Regions from separate parts of the Paenibacillus sp. FSL L8-0340 genome, predicted to be linked through region 2. Evidence: predicted binding sites of a transcription regulator. Region 2 holds the regulator's gene; each other region holds the start of a gene.

The links. The regulator LexA, encoded in region 2, represses DNA repair genes until DNA is damaged. The targets are predictions, from matches to a motif close to CGAACATATGTTCG.
Positions count from the first base shown of each region.
Region 1: the regulator LexA is predicted to act here: its motif matches at 2,295-2,308, upstream of addB (helicase-exonuclease AddAB subunit AddB).
Region 3: the regulator LexA is predicted to act here: its motif matches at 6,681-6,694, upstream of recA (recombinase RecA).

Region 1 covers NZ_CP151967.1:5,807,345-5,815,581, forward strand. Annotated here, with positions in the region: gene addB (helicase-exonuclease AddAB subunit AddB) at 1-2,189, opposite strand, end outside; gene NST07_RS26700 (hypothetical protein) at 2,373-2,519, opposite strand; gene NST07_RS26705 (class I SAM-dependent rRNA methyltransferase) at 2,585-3,985, opposite strand; gene NST07_RS26710 (Na/Pi symporter) at 4,084-5,073, shown strand; gene NST07_RS26715 (Ig-like domain-containing protein) at 5,255-7,474, opposite strand; gene mtaB (tRNA (N(6)-L-threonylcarbamoyladenosine(37)-C(2))-methylthiotransferase MtaB) at 7,727-8,237, opposite strand, start outside.
Region 2 covers NZ_CP151967.1:4,236,919-4,245,155, forward strand. Annotated here, with positions in the region: gene metH (methionine synthase) at 1-220, opposite strand, end outside; gene NST07_RS18950 (FixH family protein) at 340-762, opposite strand; gene NST07_RS18955 (HAD family hydrolase) at 1,001-1,786, opposite strand; gene NST07_RS18960 (hypothetical protein) at 1,822-2,349, opposite strand; gene NST07_RS18965 (DUF896 domain-containing protein) at 2,400-2,609, opposite strand; gene NST07_RS18970 (LysM peptidoglycan-binding domain-containing protein) at 2,720-3,133, opposite strand; gene lexA (transcriptional repressor LexA) at 3,427-4,053, shown strand; gene NST07_RS18980 (L,D-transpeptidase) at 4,229-4,567, shown strand; gene NST07_RS18985 (multidrug efflux SMR transporter) at 4,983-5,360, opposite strand; gene NST07_RS18990 (TetR/AcrR family transcriptional regulator) at 5,361-5,912, opposite strand; gene NST07_RS18995 (hypothetical protein) at 6,210-6,950, shown strand; gene NST07_RS19000 (hypothetical protein) at 7,246-7,665, opposite strand; partial or broken gene NST07_RS19005 (FtsX-like permease family protein) at 7,852-8,237, shown strand, end outside.
Region 3 covers NZ_CP151967.1:4,412,697-4,420,933, reverse strand. Annotated here, with positions in the region: gene NST07_RS19775 (pitrilysin family protein) at 1-249, shown strand, start outside; gene fabG (3-oxoacyl-ACP reductase FabG) at 249-1,016, shown strand; gene NST07_RS19765 (DUF3243 domain-containing protein) at 1,170-1,430, shown strand; gene NST07_RS19760 (DUF3388 domain-containing protein) at 1,608-2,375, shown strand; gene NST07_RS19755 (RodZ domain-containing protein) at 2,467-3,447, shown strand; gene NST07_RS19750 (hypothetical protein) at 3,531-3,692, shown strand; gene NST07_RS19745 (YajQ family cyclic di-GMP-binding protein) at 3,901-4,392, shown strand; gene pgsA (CDP-diacylglycerol--glycerol-3-phosphate 3-phosphatidyltransferase) at 4,543-5,130, shown strand; gene NST07_RS19735 (competence/damage-inducible protein A) at 5,177-6,466, shown strand; gene recA (recombinase RecA) at 6,764-7,828, shown strand; gene NST07_RS19725 (RecX family transcriptional regulator) at 7,943-8,237, shown strand, end outside.

The DNA of each region.
Region 1 (8,237 bases), 1.6 Mb from region 2:
AGACTTTGTCCGGGATGCCCCACAAAGCCCAGATGCAAAGCTTCACCTGCATCGGTTTCGTCAGGAGATACTGCTGCGGGGAACCCGGAAAGGGACCGTTCTTGCAAAGCATCCGGGAACATGCCATGCAGCTGGCGGATGATTTCCGAAGGCAGTAGCGCTTTGCCCTCTTCATCGGCTGTGGCATAGCTGATCCACAGTCTAGTGCTGGCCGTTGTCAGCGCGCCATAGATCAGGAAGCGCTCATCGAGCAGCTTGCGTGAGGATCCCGGAGCCAGCTCCATTCCGCTGTTCTCCAGCAGCAGCCGTTCTCCCTCGGACAGGATGCCATCCTCTTTGAACTGTGCAGGGACAACCCCTTCGTTGAATCCCAGCAGGAAAGCATATTTCACACCTGAAACCCTCGTCCGGTCCATGCTTCCGACCAGCACCTGATCCAGAGCAGGCGGAACCAAACCCATCTTAAGCTCGCTGAGTCCGGTCTCCAGCACCCCGGCAAACAGCTCAAATTCCATTCTCTCTGATCCCATCATTTCCGCGATCTGATCCAGTAAATCGAGCACTGCATCCCATAACTGGCTATGTTCCCGCGCACGTTCCGGCTGTCCCAGTTCAAGCGCCTCTCTGCTCAGCTTCTCCAGCTTCCGGGCGGTATCTGACTCCCGGAGCAGCAGGTACACCGCTGTACATAGCTCCAGCCCGCCGCGGCTTTTCTTGACTCTTTTCTCAAAAGCATACAGCGGACCAGTAATGCACTCCCGGCACCGCTCCATTTTCAGAAGCAGCTCCTCATCCACAATCCGGCTGCCTTCCAGCGAAAGACTGGGGATTCCTTTCCAGGAACGTCCATCGGTCCAGCGGTATCCATGGATGCCGCAGGCCAGCACATAATTCTCCAGCCCGTCCATATCCTCGCGGGTAATACTGCCGTCAAGCGGAAGCAGAAGCTCGGTCTTCACACAGCGGAACACATCCTCATACCGCCAGCGGCGGCGCACCACATCAAGTGCGGACCGTATAAATTCCACCAGCGGATGATGCAGCTCATTCACCTTCTGGTCCAGGAAGAACGGGACGCCATAGTCTTGAAACAACGGAGTAATCAGCTGCTCATAATCTGAAATGTTGCGCATGAATACAGCCATCTCGCCGTACTCCGCCCCTTCATCCCGGGCCAGCCTGATCATTTCACGCAGCGCGCCCTCGACCTCTGTTCTACGGGAGACTGCAGCGCTGATCGTGATGGCTTCCGCAGCCTGCCCGATATCGCCGCTCCAGCGGCTGCGGCGGTGAAATCCGCGCTCCAGGTGAGCTAAGGCCGGACTACCGGCGAATCGCGGAAGCACAGGCGGCGCCAGCAGCTCGTCCCAGACCGCAAGGCCCAGCTCTTCAGCCATCCCGCGCAGCTTGATATACGTAACTGCGGAGGGATGAAACAGCTCCAGTTCATGCGGCTGCAGCCCCGTTGGATAAATCCGGTCAAGCGTAAGGGCCACTGTCACCCCTGATGCATGCTGCATCAGTTCGCGCAGCACCATAAATTCCTGCGGGGTAAAACCATGGAACCCGTCTACCCAGATCTCGGCTTCTCTTATGTAAGAGGAATCCGCAATATGCTCCGCCAGTTCAGCCAGCCGGTCTTCCTGATCTATATACAGCTGTGACATTTCCTGCTCCAACTCGCTGAATACGATATGCAGATCATCCAGCTTGCCGGCCAGAATCGGACTGCTTCCTATGGCCTCACGCATTCTTGCCAGCTGTTCTTCCAGATCGGAAGCGCCCAGGCAGCAGCGTTTCAGCTCAGTATGCAGTGCGCTGAGCCGTTCCACAAAGCCCGGTCTGTCGCTTGAAGCGCCGAACAGCTTCAGCTCTTCCTTGCGCCGGTTGATGATCTTGTATATCAGCATTTTTTTGCCTTCTTCGCTGATGGGCAGACTGGCGCTGCCCCCGGTCTCCTGCTTCACCCGGAATGCAAGCCGCGAGAAGCTCAAGGTCTGGGCCCGGATGCTGCCCTTCACGCTGCCTGCTGCCAGCAGGCCTCTCTCCGCCCCGAACGAGCCCTGCTCCGGAACAAGTACAATGATCGGTGCGCCCAGCGGTTCAGACTCCAGCTTTGAGGATACCGTTTCCCATATTCTTGTTGTCTTGCCGCTGCCCGAGCGGCCTATCAAAAAGTTTACCGTCATTGCAGTAGACTCCTTCCGTGGCCAAATCTATGAATACAACCGGTATCAAATTTCTCAACCCAGTTGATGAATCCGTCCCAACATTATAGCATATCTCTTCCAAACGGAACATACGTTTGCCATTGTTTTCAAGTTTCAGCGGATGGATATCCGCATGTACAGCACAAAGAGACTGCCGCGTTTTTAAGCTGCTTCAGTCTCTTGATCATTCACGGTAATATTCACAACTAAGCATGGTCCAGCTTCGCTTCCCTCCCCTTTCTTCATCTGCAGCGGTTCCAGCCACCGGGCCGCCTCTTCCTCAGAAGAGAACGCCAGAATGATTATCAATGAAAAATGAAAAAAAGAGCCTCTTTACAGAGACTCCCCCAGAGCTGGCCTATGGGCCGGGTTCGTTATTTCTTGCTGCGCACTTCGAAAATGGCAAATTTCAGATAATGACCTTCGTCGACACCGAGAATTTGCGGATGGTCTTTCCCCGCGGCCCGCCATTCAATCAGTCTCAGGACCTTACCGGCATCCTTCGCCGCTTCGGCAATAGTATCCAGGAACAGTTGCGGCTGCATGTGGTAAGAGCAGCTTGCCGTCACCAAATAACCGCCCTCATTGACCAGCTTCATGCCGTGCAGGTTAATATCCTTGTAACCACGGCAGGCACCGGCAACAGCACTTTTGGTTTTGGCAAACGCCGGCGGATCCAGAATGACGACATCCCATGTGCGTCCGCCGCCAGCGGTCATCGGCTTCGCCGTATCGGCCTTGGCCGCCGGCTTGGCTCCCGTCTTAGCCTCCACTGCACCGGTTGCCCGCTCCGTCCGCTCTTCCAGCCCTTTAACCTGATTGCGCAGAAAAGCAAAAGCATCATCCACCACAAATTCCACACGGTCTGTGAATCCGTTCAGTTCCACATTGGCCTTGGCGCTTTCGATCGCGTGGGCGGATACGTCGAGGCAGGTAACCTTTTTGGCTCCGTATTTGCAGGCATGCAGTGTGAAGCTGCCCGTATGCGCGAAGCATTCCAGCACTGTCGCACCGTCCCAATACGGGAAGGTGACCGGCTTGCCGCTTTTGTTCACCGGCAGGGTCTGAACGAGACCTTCATCCGTCTCGAGCTCCTGCAGCGTAATTCCGCTGCGGCCGCCCCAGCCTTTGATCAGCGGAGCGATGGAGGCTCTATTCTCGCGCTGGTCGAAAAAGTAGCCTGTCTTCTGGCCTTCCTCGATATCCACGATTACCTTCAGACCGTTCTCGCTTACAGTAATGTGGCGCGGACATTCCCCGTAGAGCACTCCGGTTCTTTGCTCCAAACCCTCCAGCTCCCGGACAGTAACATCACTGCGCTCATAAATCCCGCGTGGATTCATCACTTGAACCAGTGCCTCGACAATCTCTGCGCGGCGCAGATCCATGCCCAGCGTCAAGAGCTGAACGACAAGAATCTCGCCGAAACGGTCAATAATCAGGCCGGGCAGAAAATCAGCTTCGCCGTACACAAACCGGTACGCGTCTGCTCCCGGCAGAAAACGTTCCCGATGCTGCAGGCAGCTTGAGAACCGCTCCGCGAAAAAGGCCGTATCCATGATGGCCAGCGGACTCTGAGAGAGAATTCTCACCCGGATTTGCGAAGCCGGATTATAATAACCTGCACCCAAAAAACGCCCCTGGTGATTAAGCACATCCACCAATCCGCCTGCCTGCGGTTCTCCGTCCACCGAGGCCACCTCGCTGGCGTAGACCCACGGATGACCCTGCTCCAGTCTTTTCTTGCGGTTTCGTTCCAGAATAACCGATGCCAATGACTTCAACTCCCTGTTCTAGTTAATGATTTCATACATGTCCACTGCAATGCTTTCATATATTGGTGTACAACCCCCGTTCAAAGGAGCCTATCCTTATGATCCGCGACTTGCTGTTCCCTATTATATATGGTCTAGTTATCTTTCTTGCCGGCATGAAGGTTATGGAAGCCGCGCTGTCGCGGCTTGCTGGACCCCTGCTATCCCGAGGCCTGCATAAGGCCACATCTACGCCAGTAAAAGGCCTCATAGCCAGCAGTCTGCTGTCGGCACTGCTGCAGAGCAGTACTGCCGTCACGGTACTGACCATCGGCATGGTCAATGCCGGCCTGCTTACCTATGCCCGGACCCTGGGCATCATTCTCGGCAGCAACATCGGCACCTGCTTAACCACCGAGCTGATTGGACTGCAGATCAGCACGATGGCCACGCCGCTGCTGGCTGCCTCGCTCTGCGTCTGGGCCGCGGCAGTCATGATCGGCGAGCTGCCGCCCTACTCCTGGCAGGCGGCAGAAGCCTGCCGTAAAATCTCCGGGCCGCTTCAGTTCATCAGCCTGGCGGTGGCCGGCTTCGCGCTTGTCCTATGGGGCATCGCCGTCATGCAGTCGATCAGCCCCGCGCTGCAAGCCAGCGGACTGTTCCGCTGGTTCCTTGGCCATGCTGCCACAAGCGCTCTCTGGGGGCTTGCCGCCGGAGCCTGTCTGACCGCAATGCTGCACAGCAGCGCGGCGGTGATCGGGATGGCGATGGGCTTGGCTTCCACCGGCGTGATGCCGCCGGAGCTGGGCATCGCCATCGTGCTAGGCGCAAATGTCGGAACCTGTGTCACCGCCGTAATTGCCGCAATCGGCGGCTCGCCTTCCGGGGTGTTCGTCGCCTGGTCGCATGTGGCGCTTAACGTCGGCGGCGCACTGCTGTTCCTGCCCTTTATAGGGCCGCTGCAGAGCCTCGCCGCCTGGATCGGCGGCGGTCCCGCCGCACAGCTCGCCCATGCCCAGACAATCTTCAATGTGGTCTGCTCGCTTGGGGCATTGCCGTTATGCTACCTGCCGCTATGGTCCAGGCTGGAGCAGCGGCTCCAATCATAAAGCACCTCATTGGATTAGCTTCAGCTATGGCTTCAGGACGTATTCATTCGCTGTATTATTATACTTCAATCAGCCCTGCAGTACTAATGCAATCTCCATTCAGCCTATACAAAAAGATCTGCAGGACCGCCATAACAGCGGTTCTGCAGATCTTGTTCATTTCATCTGGGTTGCAGGCAAACTATTTCACCTTAACGGATACCGTTATGGTTTTATTGTTCAGCTTGCCCTTAATTGATGCTGTTCCTTTGCTTAATGCTGTAATGACGCCGTTAGCATTCACTTTCGCCACGGCTGGCTTGGAGCTTGTCCATACCACGTTTCCAGTAACATTTGCCGTTTTGCCGGTATCGTACTGTGCCGTCACCACTACGCTCTGAGTTGCTCCTGCAGCCAGAGCAAGTCTGTTCTCACTTACAGACAACTTCGTAAGTTTGGGAATAACGGTGATTTTGACAGTGGCGGCAATTCCTTGATAGGAGCCTGTCAGCGTTGTTGATCCTTCAGTAACAGCCTTGACGGATGCCCCTTTCACTGTAGCTACCGCCGGATTGGAGGACTCCCAATCCATTCCGCTGGAGAAATTCGCCGTTTTCCCGTTGGAGTAATATCCGGTTACTTTAATTGTTTTGGAGCCTTTGATGTTCATATCAAGTGTGCTTGGCTCCACAACCAGCTTCACAACCTTTTGCTCAATCGTTACCGGAATGCTGATACTCTTGTTGGCATAAGTTCCTTTGAGAGTGGCATTGCCCTTGGCCAATCCTTTAGCAGTCTTGCCGTTTGCCGTCTGCTTAATGATGGCGTTGGTTCCGCTAACTTCCCATTCAATCGTCTTGGATACATCGAGCTCGTCGCCATTTTCCAGCACGGCCTGAATCTCAGGCAACGGCTTCTCTTCGCCGATGACAAGACCCAATGCACCTTCAGGTCCGATTAGAACAAGCACTTTATTCTGAACTATTACTTTTTGTACAACAGTTTTGCCCCGCACAGCAGCAGATGAAGTTATGTTACCTTCTTTGATCTTACCAGTGATGGTTACAGTGCCCGCCTTGCCGGCTACAAGCTTGCCATCCTTAATTAAGGCGATCTCTTCATCGGCCGAGGTCCACTCGATCTCATCACTGAAATCCATCTTTGTGCCGTCAAGCTTCGTTCCGTTTACCTTTGGCAGGCTTACGGAATCCGCTGTGTAGATCTCCTGCTCGGCCTTATCAATGCTGAGTTCGGTGAGTGTCGGATATACAGTCAGTTTAAACGATTTGCTGACTCCTAGGTTTTCCGCTTTAACGACCGTACTTCCAACCGCTTTGGCCGAAACGATCGCAGCCGCATTCTCCGTGGTCGATGTGTCTTTAGTTACCGTTGCGGTCAGCTGATTGTCAGAGGTCCATACTGCGTTTGCAGATTCATTCCTAGTCGAATTCACAGCATTTCTCATTTCAGCTTTAACCTTCAAGCTCTCTCCCATGAACAGGGACTGATCACCTGAGGGGTCCAGCAGCAGCGCCTCGTAAGGTGAGCGTACATACACATCTAACGATTTGGAAACACCGAGGTAACTTGCTGTAATAACAGCCTTACCAGTGGCCAGCACTGTGATTTCCCCGGCTTTTACCGTTGCAACACTCTCATTGGAGCTTGTCCATGTTGCCAGATCGGCAACATTTTTTTCGGGGCTGGTTTCAGTCGCCTTAGTTGCCGCTGTTAATTTTACCGCAGCGTCTCCGACCAGCATTTCAAGTTCCTGGACAGCTACGTCCTTATCTTTCAGCACAATTGCCGAATATGGCAGCTGTACTACTGCCTTGAAGGTGGCGGTCAATCCTTTATATTTAGCTGTAATTGTTGCCTTTCCTTCGCCAACCAGCGTGATCTTTCCGCCAGTAATAGTGATTACACTTGTATTCGAACTGCTCCATTCGGCATCAGTTGTCACATCTTTAACAGATGTTGCCGACTCTCCGCCAACGGCTTTTGCTTTAACGAGCAGCGTTTCCTCGCTGTCGCCCAATTTATAGTTTCCATCAGAGCTGCGCTCCAATGTTAATTCCTTAAAGGGATGGGTAACAGATACCTCAAGGGTAGCTATCGCATTATTATATGTAGCCGTGATCATTGCCGAACCGGTGTTGACCGGCGTCAACAGACCGTTGATTACTTTAACTACATCGGTCTTGGAGGAGCTCCATACGGTTGCACCGGTAACATCCCTCTTGGATGAAGAACCTTCTACGCTTGCATATACTTTGAGCTGCTTGGGCGTCTGCCCGACGGTCAGTTCCACTTTTGCCGAACTTTCGAAATCAATCGAATTGATATCGCCTGTAGCTGCAAAGACGTTTACCGGAAAAGCCACGGCAGCGAGCAATATCATAACTAGTAGCATCTTTGTCATTTTCCTGTACACAGTCATCTGTTCTCTCCTTAGGCATTAAGTTTATATTTCCACACTCTTCCACTATATCGACAATTACACCCTCACTGTTTACCCTATTTCCTATTTATTTTCAGTTTCCGCTGAATTCAGGACTTTTCGACTATAGAATCTCAAGGGCCGGGCTGATATAAAAGACCATGCATAAAACAAGAAGAAACGGCAAGCTTCCTTTAAATAAAGGCAGCCACCGTTTCTTCTCTGTTCCCTTAACTATTCAACTACAAGAACGGACTCACGACGTTCACTTTGGCTTACTCGGACCAGTTCACCTCTGCACTCGTTGACACCAGCTTCCGTAATCTTCACCTCGCACAGCTGACCCTGCAGCGAATCATCGCCGCTGAAGAAAACCTGCAGGTAATTGTCGCTGAAGCCGTGCTGTGTGCTGCGGCCCGGCGCCCCTTTGGCCGACCGTTCAGGAATAACAGACAATGTCTTGCCGACGAACCTGCGCGCATAGGCAAGCTGCATCTCCTCGGATAGGTCGATCAGTTCCTGTACGCGGACGTTCTTAATTTCCTCGTCAACCTGGTTGAGCATTCGTGCCGCCGGGGTGCCTGTGCGCTTCGAATACGGGAAGACATGCATCTCGGAGTAATTCACGGCCTTCATAAAATCATAGCCGGCGCGGAACATCTCCTCGGTCTCGCCGGGGAATCCGACAATAACGTCGGTGGTGATTCCGACATCCGGCATCGCCTGGCGGATCAGCTCCATCTTG
Region 2 (8,237 bases):
TATTCGTCTCGATCAGATCTGCGCCTGCTTCAAGATATTGCTCATGAATAGTCTGTATAACCTCCGGACGGGTGAGCACAAGCATCTCATTACAGCCATCCAGCTCATCCCCGCCAAAATCCTCTCCGGTAAGTGGCACCTGTTGAATCATCGTGCCCATTGCTCCGTCTAAAATCAGTATCCGCTGCTGCAAGCTTTCAGCAAGTGTGTATTTAGCCACTTCATATCCCCCCAGTAAAACATTAGAGTAAGTTTAGCAGAATAAAGCGGAATCGAAAAGCCTTCCTTTCCACTCTGCATAATAGTTTTTCTTTATAGCCAGCCGCTATCTCTATTTCATTATGGCTGCACTGTAAGTTCTTTAGTCGGCATAGAGTGCTGTGTTCTAGCTGTTACATGCGAAGTCACATCATATTTGCCTTCCTTCATCAGGATCGCCTCAGCTTTATATGTACCGTTGCCGGAGAGCTTGCCTTCAAGCTCCTGCTTGTCTTCTTCATTATTCTTATTCACAATCTCAAAAAGCACCGCCTTCGCATCATCCACAGCTTCACTCCCCTGGGAGACCACAGCCTCAAAAACCACCTTTTGATTTACCGATACGTCCACCGGATTCCAGCTCAGTTCGACGTGAATCGGCTCCATAGAGTGCTCTGATCCGTCATGCATATGGCTTGATTTCCCACTATTACCTGAACAGCTTACAATCATTGACATCGTCACAATCGTAAAAAGAGTAATCAGCTTCTTGGGTTTTATCATCCGGAGTCCTCCCGACCAAGGTAGAATTTATAATGATATTTCCAGCTTGTGGTTGCATTCTTTTACTATTATACACAACATATTCGCAATTTTAGAAGATTGCTTAAACTTTCACGCCTTTTTCGTGAAGTTAGTCATATACAGATGGATTATCTCCCTATTATAATTGGCCAACCTCTTTGTTTGAGCGCAAAAAAGCCAGCATCCCATTAGGGATACCGGCTTCTCAAAGGTTACACTATAGCGATTGTACCAGGGGGAGGAGCTCAGAGAGATGGCCGATTCTATAATCCGGCTGAATCTCAGGATTTGGTAATTTGCCGGTACGGTTGATCCAGACAGTAGTCAGACCAGCGGCCAAGCCGCCCTTAATATCCGTCGTGAGTTTGTCGCCGACCATGATCCCTTGTTCAGGGGTTATATCCAGCAGCGAAAGAGCATGCAGGAAGATATCCTTGTCCGGTTTTCCTTTGCCAAAGCTGCCTGAGATAACTACATGATCAAAATAGGGGATAAGCTCAGGCACTCCGTCGAGCTTCTCCTGCTGCAGTGACGGGCAACCATTCGTAAGCAGCAGTAGTTTCACCTTACCACGTAGTGCATCAAGCACCTGTAACGTCTCTTCATACATGTACGGCAGGCTACGGCGCTCGGCAGCAAACCTGTCTGCCAGCGTTTCGGCAAGCACCTCATCTTCGACACCGAGGGAGGCCAGACCACGCCGCCACGATTCTTTACGGTATACAGGAGCCAACTGTTGGAGCTTACGGAACTCCGGCTGTTCTCCAGCTGAGAAATTGGACCAAAGTGCTTCATAAGGATTAATCCCGATCATCTTTGTAAAAGGGAACGTCTCATAAGTTTCATAAAGATTCCTGGCTTCCCTGCGAACAGCAACTTCAAGCTCTTTAGGATCAATGGAGTCACCTGCAGCTTCACATGCATTGCGGAAGGCTTCTTCAACACTCCGTTCATCCCAGAGCAATGTATCGTCAAGATCAAATAGTACGGCGGTAATTGGCATTAGATTTCTCCCTCTCCCTACGCTGTTATATCTTCCTACTCGTGTACTACTTCGATGTTATTGGCTTTGCCGAACTCCTCCAGGCGTACACCCATGGCCTCAGTGTTATAGCGGTTAATCAGCTTGGAGAAAATCCACTGTTTGCGCTTGCCCTTATATTTAAGCACGACCACTCCACGGGACAAAGTGATCTTCTCAATATCTCCAGCTTGCAGCCAGCGTTCACGGTTATACTTAATCGTAGACACTCTGTTGCGCTCAACCTTCAGATACGGACGCCGGAAGAATAGAAGTGCCGCCAGCGCAAAGTAAAGAACGACGCCCAGCCAATTGGCAAGGATGCCACTGCCTCTGGCCTCGTCGATCGAGCCTACCACCCAGAACATAATTCCAAGCAGCATTAGAACAACAGGAAATGCAATGTTGCGGCCCTTAAAGATATCACTATTTTTCGCAGCTGATTTTGACGAAGAAGCATAAATGGAATCCTTGCCCTGCTTCTTTCTTTGCTTGTTGATCTGCTGTGTGTTGCGTTGAACCATTCTTTCCCAAGAACGGGCCATGTCAGTTCCCCCTAGTCATCCTGTAATATCTATGAAAAAGACACACTGGACTAATGTTTGAGTCCCTTGTTGCCTTGTTCATGCTCATCATTATCCACGATTTCAATAGTGTCGAGCTGGGCCCGGAAGTTGCTGCGGATGTTGCCCAGATAAATCTCGCGGAGCTTGGCCCGTTCAGCCAATTCCTCTTCACTCAGGCCGCCATTCTTCTGTTTGCGTGCCAGTTCATTGATGCGTGCGACCAATTCGTCAATATTCAATGCTTTCCCCTCCCCTATAAATTCATTCTAACTTTGCCATGAGAAAAAGAGCTTGTCAAGGTCTACCCCCTGAAAGCTCTTTACGTCAGTCTATACTGCTTATGATGAAGTTAATACACAGGCAATGTCAGTATATCTCCGGCCTGAATGTTCCCGTTCTTCAAACCGCTTGTTTTTTTAATTCCTTCTATATATACGACCGTCTTCATTCCCGCTGGTTTGTTCTTAAGGGCGATACTCCAGAGCGTGTCTCCGCGTTCAACTACTACCCGCTTTTCCTGCTTCACTAATGATGCTGAACTCGCAAAAACATTACCAACAACTGTAAATCCCGATACAACAAGCATAAAGACCAGCATTAGCTTCACCAGATACTCTTTCCGGCATAGTCCTATGATCTCCGAAAATAAAGCGGCGGCGGATTGTTTCATTTCATTCATATGATTAGAAGCAGAATGTCCTCTAGTTGAATTAACTTCACCGGCCTCTTCGTAGATGCTGCGGTATGTACTGTATTTTAACATTGTCATCGTCCTCCAAACACTTGTTCTTACTTTCGAAAATAATATAACACGAACATGTGTTTTGATCAATAGATTTTTTAGAACAATTGTTCGCTTTTTTTCCGTATCCATAAATGTGTCAGTTTTCAGCACCGGCATTGCCTTTTCCCGCCATTTTCAAACCGTTATTGGATACTAATATGGTAAAAGGCTACTATTTCCACTATTAATCTCAGATTGTTAGAACTTATGTTTGTACGAACGGAAGTTCTATGTTATAATTTTCCCAAACATACTATATGGGGTTGATTCCGATGTCAAAGATTTCGAGTCGTCAGCTGGCGATCCTGGAATTTATACGTAACGAAGTCCGTAGCAAGGGTTATCCTCCGTCCGTCCGGGAAATCGGTGAAGCTGTAGGCTTGGCCTCAAGCTCCACAGTGCACGGCCATCTGGACCGGCTTGAGAAGAAAGGCCTTATCCGCCGCGACCCTACGAAACCGCGTGCAATTGAGCTGCTCGGCCAGGAAGATTCCGAGAATGTACATCAATTCGTACAGACGGTTACCCGTATTCCTGTCGTAGGTAAGGTCACCGCCGGGGTGCCGATTACCGCAACGGAGAATATCGAAGATTACTTCCCACTACCTTCCCACTATGTGGGAGATAACAAGGTATTTATGCTCTCCGTTCTCGGTGACAGCATGGTGGAAGCAGGTATTATGAATGGTGACTATGTAATCGTCCGCCAGCAGCAGACTGCTGACAACGGCGATATCGTCGTTGCCATGACCGAAGAAGACGAAGCTACAGTCAAGACATTCTACAAAGAACGTGACCACATTCGTCTACAGCCGGAGAATCCGGCTTATGAACCCCTCCGTCTTAACCGCGTTACGATTTTGGGACGAGTTATCGGTCTCTTCCGCGATATCCATTAATATTTTTGTTCATATTTAAGGGCTGCTTCACTTGAAAAAGTGAAGCAGCCCTTTCCCCTTTTCAAATGGTCATTTTACTCATCACGAACATTTGTTCTGTTTATCCCATATAACAATTCCTTCGAACAGCAACAGCACTCCGCACATATTCTGATAGCAAAGGAGTGCTGAATCTATGCCTAATTATCGGATTATTGTTGATTTGTCGCAGCGCATGCTTTATTTGCTTGACAATAACATCGTTACCAGAGGGTTCCCTGTCGGTATTGGCACCATGCTTACCGTTACACCGGCGGGAGAATACACTATCATTAACAAACAGCCTAAGCCTGGCGGACCCTTCGGTGCATTCTGGATGGGTCTATCCAAACCACATTACGGCATTCATGGAACGAATGACCCTTCCTCCATCGGACATATGGTCTCCCATGGCTGTATCCGCATGTACAATGAGGATGTGCTGGCCCTTGCAGCAATCGTGCCTATTGGAACACGGGTTACAATAAGGGATTAACAGCATGGTGATCAGACAAAAGCAAAAACACCCTAAGGATCACAAAAAAATGATCGAGGGTGTTTTTCATTGTGCTTAATATGGGTCCTTCCTGTCTGCCGATTCATACCGGTCGCGTATTTCACGATTTTTAGCATATATGTACAAATCCAAAGCTATTATTCCTCTCCGGGCAAGTTTAACCAACAGTACGAATGCGTAAATACAAGCTACAACCGATATGAGCCACATCAATACGCTAAACACGCCAATTCCATTAAGGAATAAATTTCCTCTATGCACAAACAACTTTCACTCACTCCCCTGTATTCTTGAATATGAAAATACCCCACCATTCTGGCAGGGTACTGTTATTTCGTCACTATACTATTGTTTGGAACAAATTGTATATGATCTTTATTTCTTCAGCTTCAGCTTAGGCTCTATCGGAAAGGCTGGTTTGTTGTGTTTCGGCAGCCTCATCAGAGGAACCATGTCCGGGACCCAGCAAATTCAGCACAATCACACCAATGACGATTAAGGTTATTCCTATTACGCTGCCTGTATTTATTTTTTCTTTCCAGATCAGTACCGAGATAAGAACTGTAGCTACCGCCCCGATTCCAGACCAAATTGCATAGGCCGTATTTAATGGAATAGTCTTCAGTGATAACGACAAAAAGAAGAACGAGCAAATAAAACTAATCAGCATTACGATTACAGGAATAATTTTGGTGAATCCTTGCGATGCTTTGAGCATCGAAGTTCCTACAAGTTCGCTGGCAATGGATATCGCCAAAAACAGATACGGCACTTACTTCTCCTCCTTTACTCCGTCCATCAATTCTTTGTAAATGCGTTCTTTTAACTCCTGATCTGGCGGTGCCAGTCCAAACTTTTCTGCAAACCAGAGTCCGTCGGTCACCAGTCGGGCAATGGTTGCACGAAGTGGATCCACACCGTCATTTTCAAAATTGTGTTGCCATTCAGCATATTTCTCCTGCATGTTTGTCAACAACCCTGGATTCGTAAATAAAGCTGCTGCCAGCACCGAGTTCATGTCACTGCCTTCTCCAAAACCATAAAAAGTAGATTCAATGTACGCCCTGCTCCATTTACCAGCTTCTCGCTGGTCATGCTCTACACGGCTCTGAACATCTTCCGTAAAGTTTCGGGTCAGCTCATCCACCATACCGGAAACCAGTTGTTCCTTGTTAGGAAAGTGATACAGTAAACCGCCTTTGCTCACGTTGGCCGCTTTGGCCACAGCTTCCAGAGTTAAGTGCTCCACCCCTTGATCACGAACAATGGAGGAAGCCGCTTGCAAAATCATTTTTTTCTTAGAGCTGTTGTTATGTACAGTCACCTTATCACCCCCATTTGAACTGTACCGTCTGGACGGTTTTTTGTCAAACCAATATAAGTATAAATAACCTGACTACTCCGCAAGCAAAAATATATTGTGAATACGCTATCCGCTTGCAATGCCCACAAAATGGGTAATAACTACCATATAGTTTGAAGATCAGCTATTCGTTCCGCTATTGGCCGTTCTCTTTAAGTTTGGTTACGCGCATATGTCTTATCCATACTTATGTAAGGTGAATGAATGGGCTATCCTAGAGTTATACAGGAATTCACCCTTACAGGCGGGAGGAAAAAGATGAAAAAGAACAAACCATTCTATACAATTTGGTGGTTCTGGGTGGTCTTAGTAGCCGCCGGCATCATAGGGTTGGTTACCCTCGGGAACGATGACAAGTCAGATGATCATACTTCTTCGATTACGGCGCTAGCAACACCGATGGTTACTGCCAAGCCAACAACTGAATCAAGTCCATCTCCAGCAACAAAACCAACGACTAAGCCTACAGCAGAACCTACAACTGCCCCACCCCTTTCACCTTCAGCCGAACGAACTGTCAACGCCACTCAAGCAACGTCTGCTGATCAAGTACCTTTATCTGCTGACGAGGTGCTGGCTTTTACTGCCAATCTTACAGGTAAAACTTTTATAAAAGACGTAAACGTCGGGACAGACAATATAACGGTTACTTTTTTTGAGACTTACCAAGCATATAAAGAAGCGAACCCAACCTCCGGCATTACAAAAGAAGATTACATCGATTACTTTTCTACAGGCGACCAAATAAACAAACTGCTCATGGAAGAAACAAGCCGATTATTTGCGCAATTCCCCGGAGCTGCTTCGATTGACATGGTGATTCCCTACGATGGGAAAATCTATTCCGTAGCTCTCACGCAAGGAGAAATCGAGCGATTTTATAACGTGGACTTCAGTACACTGGCTTCCAATGAGATATGGAGAGAGAAAGTAAGCAATCCACACTTCAACAAAAGAGACCGGCAACAATTCGTTGAGCAGTTCATCCAAGTAAATTAATAAGTAGTTTGTGATGTACACCGATTAATTGTATAATCTACTAAATATTAACTAGGAGTGACCGCAATGAGTAAACTCACGCGTTCAGACAAAGCTATCGTTTCCTTTTTACTTGGTTTCGCCTCCGTGTTCATTATTGCATTCTTCGTAATTCGATATATTGTGCAAAATGTTTCATTTGCTCCATAAAATCCATAATCACTTTCGGCACCTGTATGGGAAAAGCTTAAACATAGACATCAATACCCCGTCATTATAAACACTGACGGGGTATTGTTCGTCAAAGGATGGTGAACTATTTTCCAGTTACAGTAGCCGTAAAGACTAAAGGTCCGGAGACAAAAGCAGTAGTTGCCGGAGTCTGATTCTCAATGATCAATTGATAGTTTTGTACACCCAGTGGCGCTGTTTCTACAAACAATTCTTCAAGTGTTATATTATTATCAAAGACATTAGTTACCAGATTATAGTAAATTTCAGTACCAGCCCGCCAAATACGCACAAGAAGTCTAATATTTCCGGCTCCGACTAATCTAACACCAATTAAGGCCCTTAATTCCACCCTATGGTTGAATGACTTGGGATTTGCAGGGTCAATAAACACCGACAACGATGCAATCTGTACGCCTCCACCATTATTAGGAATAGGCAAACTGATACCATTAGTAATAGGAGTTACAACATTATCACTATACGCAATAACCGTTTCTGCCATTTCATCATCTCCTCCCAGTTCTGCTTTATACTATTCTTGGGAGATGTTAATGCGTAGATTAATAACACCCGGCTAAACATCTTTTTTAGTTATTGCGCTAAGTAAAACTGACAGGATCGGAGAAAAATAATGAATAACATATTAATAGTTGAAGATGATATCGCTTTGAGCGATGGTATTGTAAAGAATGAAATCACAGGTATGCAAAATACAGTAGTAGTGATTGGCGGAACACTTAGCTTGATTATTGGTTTAATTGGTGTACTGATTTGCAAATGCGATATTAACTAGTATTTTGACCCGTCGCCAGGAATTTGCCATATTGCAAAGCACTGGTATGACCAATAAACAATTGAAAACAATGCTTATCTATGAAGGGCTGTACTTGGTACCAGAGTATGCTCAAGCTTATTAGGAAGTCTATCCTTACTCTTGATTGCAAAACCCTTTACTGATTTAATGTGGTTTATGAGTTATAAATTCATTATCTGGCCCTTGCTCGGTGTACTGCCTATTCTATTATTACTTGGAATCTGTATTCCACTAGCCGGCTATTCTCTAAGCGGCAGAAA
Region 3 (8,237 bases), 180 kb from region 2:
ATTCTGAAGACTGGCTTCGCCGAGAAGGATTTCGAGCGGGCGCGCAAAAAGAAAATCGGCGGCTATCTGCGCATGCTGAACTCGCCGGAGAGCATTGCTCACGAATTCACACGCTACCAGTTTAGAGGCGGCGATTTGTTTGAAGTGCTGCCGCTTTATGAATCCATTACGCTGGATGAGGTCAATGCCCGCTTGCGTGATCATGTAGACTGGGAACAACTCGCTGTGTCGCTTGTGGTGAGTCCTTAATGGCGTTATCGGGAGAGGGCAGCAAGCCTATAGGAGAAATGACCGTGCTTGTCACTGGAGGCAGCGGAGGAATTGGCGGGGCCATCGCCGAACGTTTTGCTTCCGTGGGGATGAACATTGTTATTCATTATATGAACTCGCACGAAGCGGCGAATGATGTGGCCCGGCGCTGTATGGCGCTGGGGTCCAAGGTGTTGACTGTGACCGCTGATATGAAGGACCGCAGCCAGCTTGTCCGCATGGCAGAAAAGCTGGAAAGCAGCGGAATGCAGCCGGATATTCTGGTTAATAACGCCGGAAAAGCACATTATGGCATGCTGGCTGATGTGACGGAGGAAGAGTGGGACGATATTATGGCGGTGAATCTGAAAGGCACTTTTTTGTGCAGCCAGATTTTTATGCCTTATATGGTCAGCCAGCGGTATGGGCGGATTATTAATGTCTCCTCCGTTTGGGGCATCTCAGGCGCTTCCTGCGAGGTTGCCTACTCCGCCAGCAAGGGTGGGGTGAATGCCTTCACTAAGGCATTATCCAAAGAGCTGGCACCCTCAGGAGTCACGGTGAATGCCGTGGCTCCCGGTGCTGTCCATACGGCCATGCTGGCCAATCTGCAGGAGGATGAGATGCGGATGCTTGAGGAAGAGATTCCTGCGGGACGACTGGCTTCCCCTCATGAAATCGCCTCGCTTGTTTATTTTCTCGCCTTGCCTGAATCCGGGTACATTACCGGCCAGGTAATCAGTCCGAACGGCGGATGGATCACCTGATGAATCCGGTTACTGGCGTGGAGGCTTGGAGAAATGCTCCAGCATAAAAACGTACCGCCCGAGACATATTATAACTGTTGCTTTTAAATCTCACGTAAGGCGGCTGTCACCTGAACAAGGCGGGCGGACCGTAAACATGAAGGAGGATTTAAGATGTCAACAGAAACCGTAGTGAAAAACTTTGATACCTGGAAAAGCTTTTTGGGTGAACGGGTCATTCAGGCTGAAAAAATGGGGATGAGCGAAGATACCATTTCCAAGCTGGCTTTCGAAATCGGGGAATTCCTTGATAAGAAAGTCGATCCGGGAAACTATTCCAACCGGGCAATCAAAGAGCTGTGGGATGTCGGTACAGACGATGAGAAGCATACCATTGCTTCCCTCATGGTCAAGCTGGCGAAGAAAAACGCATAGGCATGCGGAACAAGCTCCCCTCGCGGGAGCTTTTCTGCAATTATTACAGTAGTGTCCTTGCCTTTCAATTTCATTTTATATATCATTAACATGACCCGTGTTTCAGAACGCTTGCCGAAGCAGGTTTTTTTAATGTATGGCAAAGTGCAGGGAAAAGGAATCTATGAGGTGTAACAAGTGGAATATAAACAATGGTATATGGAGTACAAGATACATAAGAACAGACCTGGTCTGCTTGGAGATATCGCTTCTATGCTCGGAATGCTTGAAGTCAACATCCTGACTATCAACGGTGTGGAAGGCAAGACGCGCGGAATGCTCCTGGAAACAAACGATGACGAGAAGATTATGCTGATGGGTGAAATGCTCAAAAAAGTAGATAATATTACGGTTACGGCGCTGCGTTCTCCACGGCTTGTGGATAAGCTGGCTGTCCGGCATGGACGATATATTGACCGCGATTCGGATGACCGCAAGACGTTCCGTTTTACCCGGGATGAACTGGGACTGCTCGTGGATTTCCTCGGCGAACTGTTTAAAAGGGAAGGGAATCAGGTTATAGGACTACGGGGAATGCCCCGCGTCGGCAAGACGGAGTCTATTATCGCCGGTAGTGTCTGCGCCATGAAGCGCTGGACATTTGTTTCTTCGACGCTTTTGCGGCAAACGGTCCGCAGCCAGCTGGCTGAGGATGAGATGAACCCTCATAATGTCTTTATTATTGACGGGATTGTAAGCACGATCCGCTCCAATGAGAAGCATTATAATCTGCTTCAGAATGTGATGAGTATGCCCAGCACAAAAGTAATTGAGCATCCGGATATTTTTGTGCGGGAATCCGAATATACCTTTGATGATTTTGATATCATTATTGAGCTGCGCAATATGCCGAACGAAGAGATATTGTACGAGTCGTTTACGACAAGCTACAGTGATGATCTTTAGAATATAAAACAAAGCGGATGCTTTCGAAGCGGGTTTTGTACGATGCTCTTCAAGAAAGCAAATGCTGACAAAACTTTTAGGAGGTGATGGCATGTCGGAACTGGGCCGGCATTTGAAGGAGGCTCGTCTGCAAAAAGGGATGAGTCTTGACGATGTCCAGGAAGTAACAAAGATTCGAAAAAAATATTTAGAAGCCATCGAGGCGGGTGACTATAAAGTGCTTCCCGGGAGCTTCTATGTTCGGGCGTTTATCAAAACCTACGCTGAGGCAGTGGGTGTGAACCCGGACGAGCTCATGGAAGAGCATGGCAATGTCCCGGCTGCCCCGGTAGAAACAACAACGATGGAGACCGTGATTCAGAAGCGCAGCCGCAGACCTGAAACGGAACGGAATGCGAAGTGGCTTCCGACAGTCCTGATGTGGACCTTCCCTATATTGATTATTGTAGTAATTTATTTGTACGCTTCTTCGAATATGAACAAAGCTGATCCTGAAAATGCTGCTCCCGAGAATTTGACCAACGAACAAAAGGATCCTTCTAAGAATCAGCCTTCCCCGACAGCGGTCGGGGGCGGAGTGGTGTCTCCTTCGGAATCAGCAGGTAGCCCTGAAGCGACTGCAACGGCTACTGTGACTCCGACGGCTACACCAGTTCCTTCACCAAGCTCTCAGGCGGTTACGGTCACACAGGACCGTAAATCGGGCAAAACGACGATTTACAAAGTTTCTGCTCCTTCCGGAAGCGCTGTGCAGGTTGAGATTGCAGCAACCGGTGTAAGCTGGCTTGAAGTTTACAAGGGTGAAAATTCCAAAGGTGAGAAGCTCAGCTTTGGCAACACTGCTGCCGGTGAGAATAAGAGCTTTACACTCGGCAGTGAAGGGATCTATATTAAATCCGGTTACTCGCCAGCTACAAATATTACTGTTAACGGACAAGTGATCACTGACGGCAAAACCTCCTCCCGCATTCTGCTTGAACTGGATGAGGGCACTTCAGCCGACAGTGAATCCGGAAACACAGATGAGTCACAGGACAGCGTTACTAGCCAGAATAGCAATTCAGGTCAATAAAGGTAACCACGTATAGACTTTGGCTTTTTGGAGAATATAAGAGTGATTTACAGTTCTTACGCCAAAGTGAGGTGTATACTCTCATGACCGTTAGCTGGATTGTAACAGGGCTGGGCATTATCGTCAGTCTCCTCGGTTATTACTTGACGCCGAGCGCCTGGGGCTATGGAATTCTTGGCTTCGGACTGGCACATATTGTGCTGGGGATTCTGGATATGTTTCGGTCTCCCGCTCGCAGCAGATAAAGCCGCTGTATGAACGTCTCCCGGCAGTAGTTATTGCCGGGGGGCGTGTTTTTAGCCTTTGATTATCAAAGGCTTGCACTTGGCTCCACATCTGTGGGGCTGTTTTGCATGCGGGGGTGCGGGTGCCTTATTCTTGCCATAATTAGACTTAAGAAGCCCTTTCTCATATAATAGGAGCAGAATAATTGTTAGCAAAGGACGTGGATTCATGAGTTCAGAAAGTTCATTTGACATTGTATCCAAAATGGATATGCAGGAATTGACCAATGCTGTTCACCAGACCGAGAAGGAGATTGATAACCGGTTTGACTTCAAGAACAGCAAAAGCAGCCTGAAGCTGGAAAAGGATGCGCTTATGATCGCCTCAGAGGACGAGTATAAGCTGGGCGCAGTCATTGATATTTTGCAATCCAAGATGGTCAAACGTGGGATTACCCTCAAGAATCTGGATTTCGGAAAAGTCGAACCGGCTTCCCTTGGGACAGTGCGCCAGCGTCTTGGCCTTAAGCAGGGAATCGATCAGGAGAACGCCAAGAAAATCAATATTCTGATCCGGGATTCCAAGCTGAAGGTGAAGAGTCAGATTCAGGGAGATCAAATCCGCGTTACCGGCAAAAGCCGCGATGATTTGCAGCAAATTATTCAGATTTTGCGCAAAGCCGATTTGCCGCTGGATTTGCAGTTTAACAATTTAAAGTAAGCTTTTGTACCCCGCAGTGCTTACGCACCGGTTTTTGCGGGGTGCTTTCTGTTTTTTTGACACGTACATATAGCTATAATATACTTGCTTAAGCAGTTTTGAAGAAAATAGTGGAATTTCGGATTCGTAACGATCAGGGGAGGAACTTCAGTGAATTTGCCCAACCGCATCACGCTAGCCCGCATTTGCCTTATCCCGATTATGATGTTTTTTTTGCTGGTGGATTTCAGATTTTATCCGGAGCCTTTACATTGGGGCTCGTTCCAGCTTTCAATTAATCATCTGATCGCGGCTGTAATCTTCCTGCTCGCGGCCAGCACGGACGGTATAGACGGCTATATAGCCCGGAAATATAACATGGTCACTAATCTCGGCAAGCTGCTCGACCCGCTGGCGGACAAGCTGCTGGTTTCTGCGGTGCTGATTTCTCTGGTTGAGCTGGGAAGATGCGATTCATGGATCGCCATTGTGATTATCAGCCGTGAGTTCGCCGTAACCGGGCTGCGCCAGGTAGCGCTGCTCGAAGGCAAAGTGGTTGCCGCCAGCAAATGGGGCAAGATAAAGACAGTCGTGCAGATTGTCGCCATTTCCCTTCTGCTGCTCAACAACTTTCCCTTCCAGTTCGTCAGTATCCCTCTTGATGATATTGCCATTTGGGCCGCTGCGCTCATCACTATTTATTCGGGGATTGATTATTTCGTGAAGAACAAGGATCTGCTCCAACTTCATGATGCTTAGAACTTAATCACCCATCCACTTTATAACCAGGAGGAGAAAGCCAGCTATGAAAGCGGAAATAATTGCCGTCGGGACGGAGCTTTTACTTGGACAAATCGTGAACAGCAATGCCCAGTTCTTATCTGTAGAGCTGGCCGCGATGGGAATTGATGTATATTTTCAAACTGTGGTCGGGGATAACAGCGGCCGTATTCAGGAAGCAACAGAGATTGCAAAGAGCCGTGCAGATGTCATTTTGTTCACCGGTGGAATCGGTCCGACCGAAGATGACCTGACCAAAGACGCACTGGCGTTAACGCTGGGCCGTTCGCTTTATATCGACCCGCTTGCGATGGATCATGTACAGCGTTTTTTTGATGACCGAAAAATTGTGATGACAGAGAACAACCGTAAGCAGGCACTTATTATTGAAGGAACTACGCCGCTTTCCAATGAAATCGGCCTTGCTGTCGGGATCGCGTTCGCCCATGAAGAGAAGTATTATATCGTGCTTCCAGGCCCGCCGCGTGAGATGAAGCCAATGTTTACGGACAAGGCTAAACCATGGCTGCTGCAGCACGCACTGACAGACGAAATGCCGATTTACTCCAAAATGCTCAAATTTGCCGGCATCGGCGAGTCGCTGCTGGAGGACAAATTGATCGATTTGATCCGGAGTCAGACTGATCCAACTATCGCTCCTTATGCCAAGGAAGGGGAAGTGACGGTCCGCATCTCTACCAAAGCGACTTCTGAACACAGTGCCATGGAGAAGCTGGATGTGTTGGAGAAGACAATCAAGGATATTCTGCCGGAGCATATGTATGCCAATATAGATGTGCCGCTGGAACAGCTTATTGTCGATTGGATGGCAGATGCCGGACTGACCTTAAGCGCCGCAGAGAGCTGTACAGGCGGTTTGCTGATGGAGAGCATCACGAATATTCCGGGCAGCGCAACCATGTTCAATGGGGGTATAGTTTGCTATTCCAATGACATGAAGAAGAAGCTGCTGAATGTGCCTGCTGCTCTTCTTGAGGGTCCTGATGCTGCCGGAGCGGTCAGCCGCGAAGTGGCTGAGGTGCTGGCGGAACAGGTAAGAATGATAGGGGACAGTGATTTCGGGTTATCAGTTACAGGCGTTGCCGGTCCCGGCTATTCCGAACGCAAGCCGGTAGGGCTTGTCTATGTCGGCTTAGCCGAACGGGGGCAAAAGACTGAGGTGTATGAGCTCAATCTCAAAGGGACGCGTGAGAACATCCGGCTGCGTTCAGTCAAAGCGCTATTATACCGTCTCTGGCGCAGGCTCGAGGAGCGCAAGGTGGCTACTCCGCCGGATGGATCAGCCTTGCAATAACCTGCTAAGACGGTATATAATTGTATATACGGAAGAACCGTAGCACTGAGAACTCTCTGCTGCGGTTTTTTGTTTTATGCGGCGCCGTGGACTACAGCGGAGCTCCTGCGAGCATAGGCCGTTGATTTCCGGTGACTGAAGGATTTGTATTGAATTCAACATCCGGAAGGAGGCTTACAATAAAAGGGAGTATTCTCCCGGAAGACAAAAAAAACGAATGTATGTTCGAAAAAAAGCTTGGCAAGACCTCCAAAACACGTTATTATATTACTATAAACAGTGAAGGAAGTGGTCTGATTGTCAGATCGTCGTGCAGCGCTTGATATGGCGCTTCGTCAAATAGAAAAACAATTCGGTAAAGGTTCGATCATGAAACTGGGAGAATCCTCGCATATGAAAGTCGAAGTCGTACCTAGCGGCTCCTTAGCACTTGATATTGCTTTAGGTATTGGCGGACTTCCTAAAGGACGCATTATTGAAGTATACGGACCGGAATCTTCCGGTAAGACGACTGTTGCTCTACATGCGATTGCAGAAGTTCAGAAGCTTGGTGGACAAGCTGCTTTCATCGATGCAGAGCATGCGCTTGACCCTAAGTATGCTAATGCTCTCGGCGTAAACATTGATGAGCTGCTGCTCTCCCAGCCGGATACAGGCGAACAGGCACTGGAAATCGCCGAAGCGCTCGTCCGCAGTGGCGCAGTAGACATTATCGTCGTGGACTCCGTAGCGGCACTGGTGCCGAAAGCGGAAATTGAAGGCGATATGGGAGATTCCCACGTTGGCTTGCAGGCACGTCTGATGTCTCAAGCTTTACGTAAGCTGTCCGGAGCGATCAACAAGTCGAATACAATTGCCATCTTCATTAACCAGCTCCGTGAGAAAATTGGCGTTATGTTCGGTAACCCGGAAACAACTCCAGGCGGCCGGGCATTGAAATTCTACTCTTCCGTTCGGCTTGATGTGCGCCGCGTAGAGAGCATTAAGATGGGAAATGATGTTGTCGGTAACCGTACGAAGATCAAGGTCGTGAAGAACAAGGTTGCACCTCCGTTCAAGCAGGCTGATGTTGATATTATGTACGGTGAGGGTATTTCCAGAGAGGGAAGCCTTGTTGATATCGGTACTGAGATGGATATCGTTAACAAGAGCGGTGCCTGGTATTCCTACGAGGGTGAACGTTTAGGCCAAGGTCGTGAGAATTCCAAGCAGTTCCTGAAAGAGCATCAGGACATTGCTCTGGTGATCGAGAATAAGATTCGTGAAGCCAGCAATTTGTCGACGATTGTAGCGGCTCCGAGTGAATCTGAGGTTGCTGCAGAGCAAGAGGAAGAAGAAAACTTGCTGCTCGAAATCGAATAAATTTAAGTGAATAATATATAAGGTATTAGGCGCCCTGTGAATGATCTTAACAGGGTGCTTTTTCATAAGATCAGAAGAGTATAAGAATCAATAGCTATGAGGTGACAGACAGCCATGGTAATACAATTGAACCCTGAACCGGAAGAACAGGAAGAACAACCGCTGGACAATTTCCCTGAAGGCGAGCTGCTTGTCATCACACGGGTTGAGCGGCAGAAGAAGTCCGATCACCGTTACATTATTCATTTCGGCGCATATAACATGACTGTTCATGAAGATGTCATGATTAAATATCGGATGATCACCGGCAGTTCGTTCATGAAGGAAGATCTGGTGGAAATTGTTGTTGCGGATGAACGGCAGCGTGCTTATGTAGAGGGACTGCGGTATTTGGAACGAAAGCCTCGGA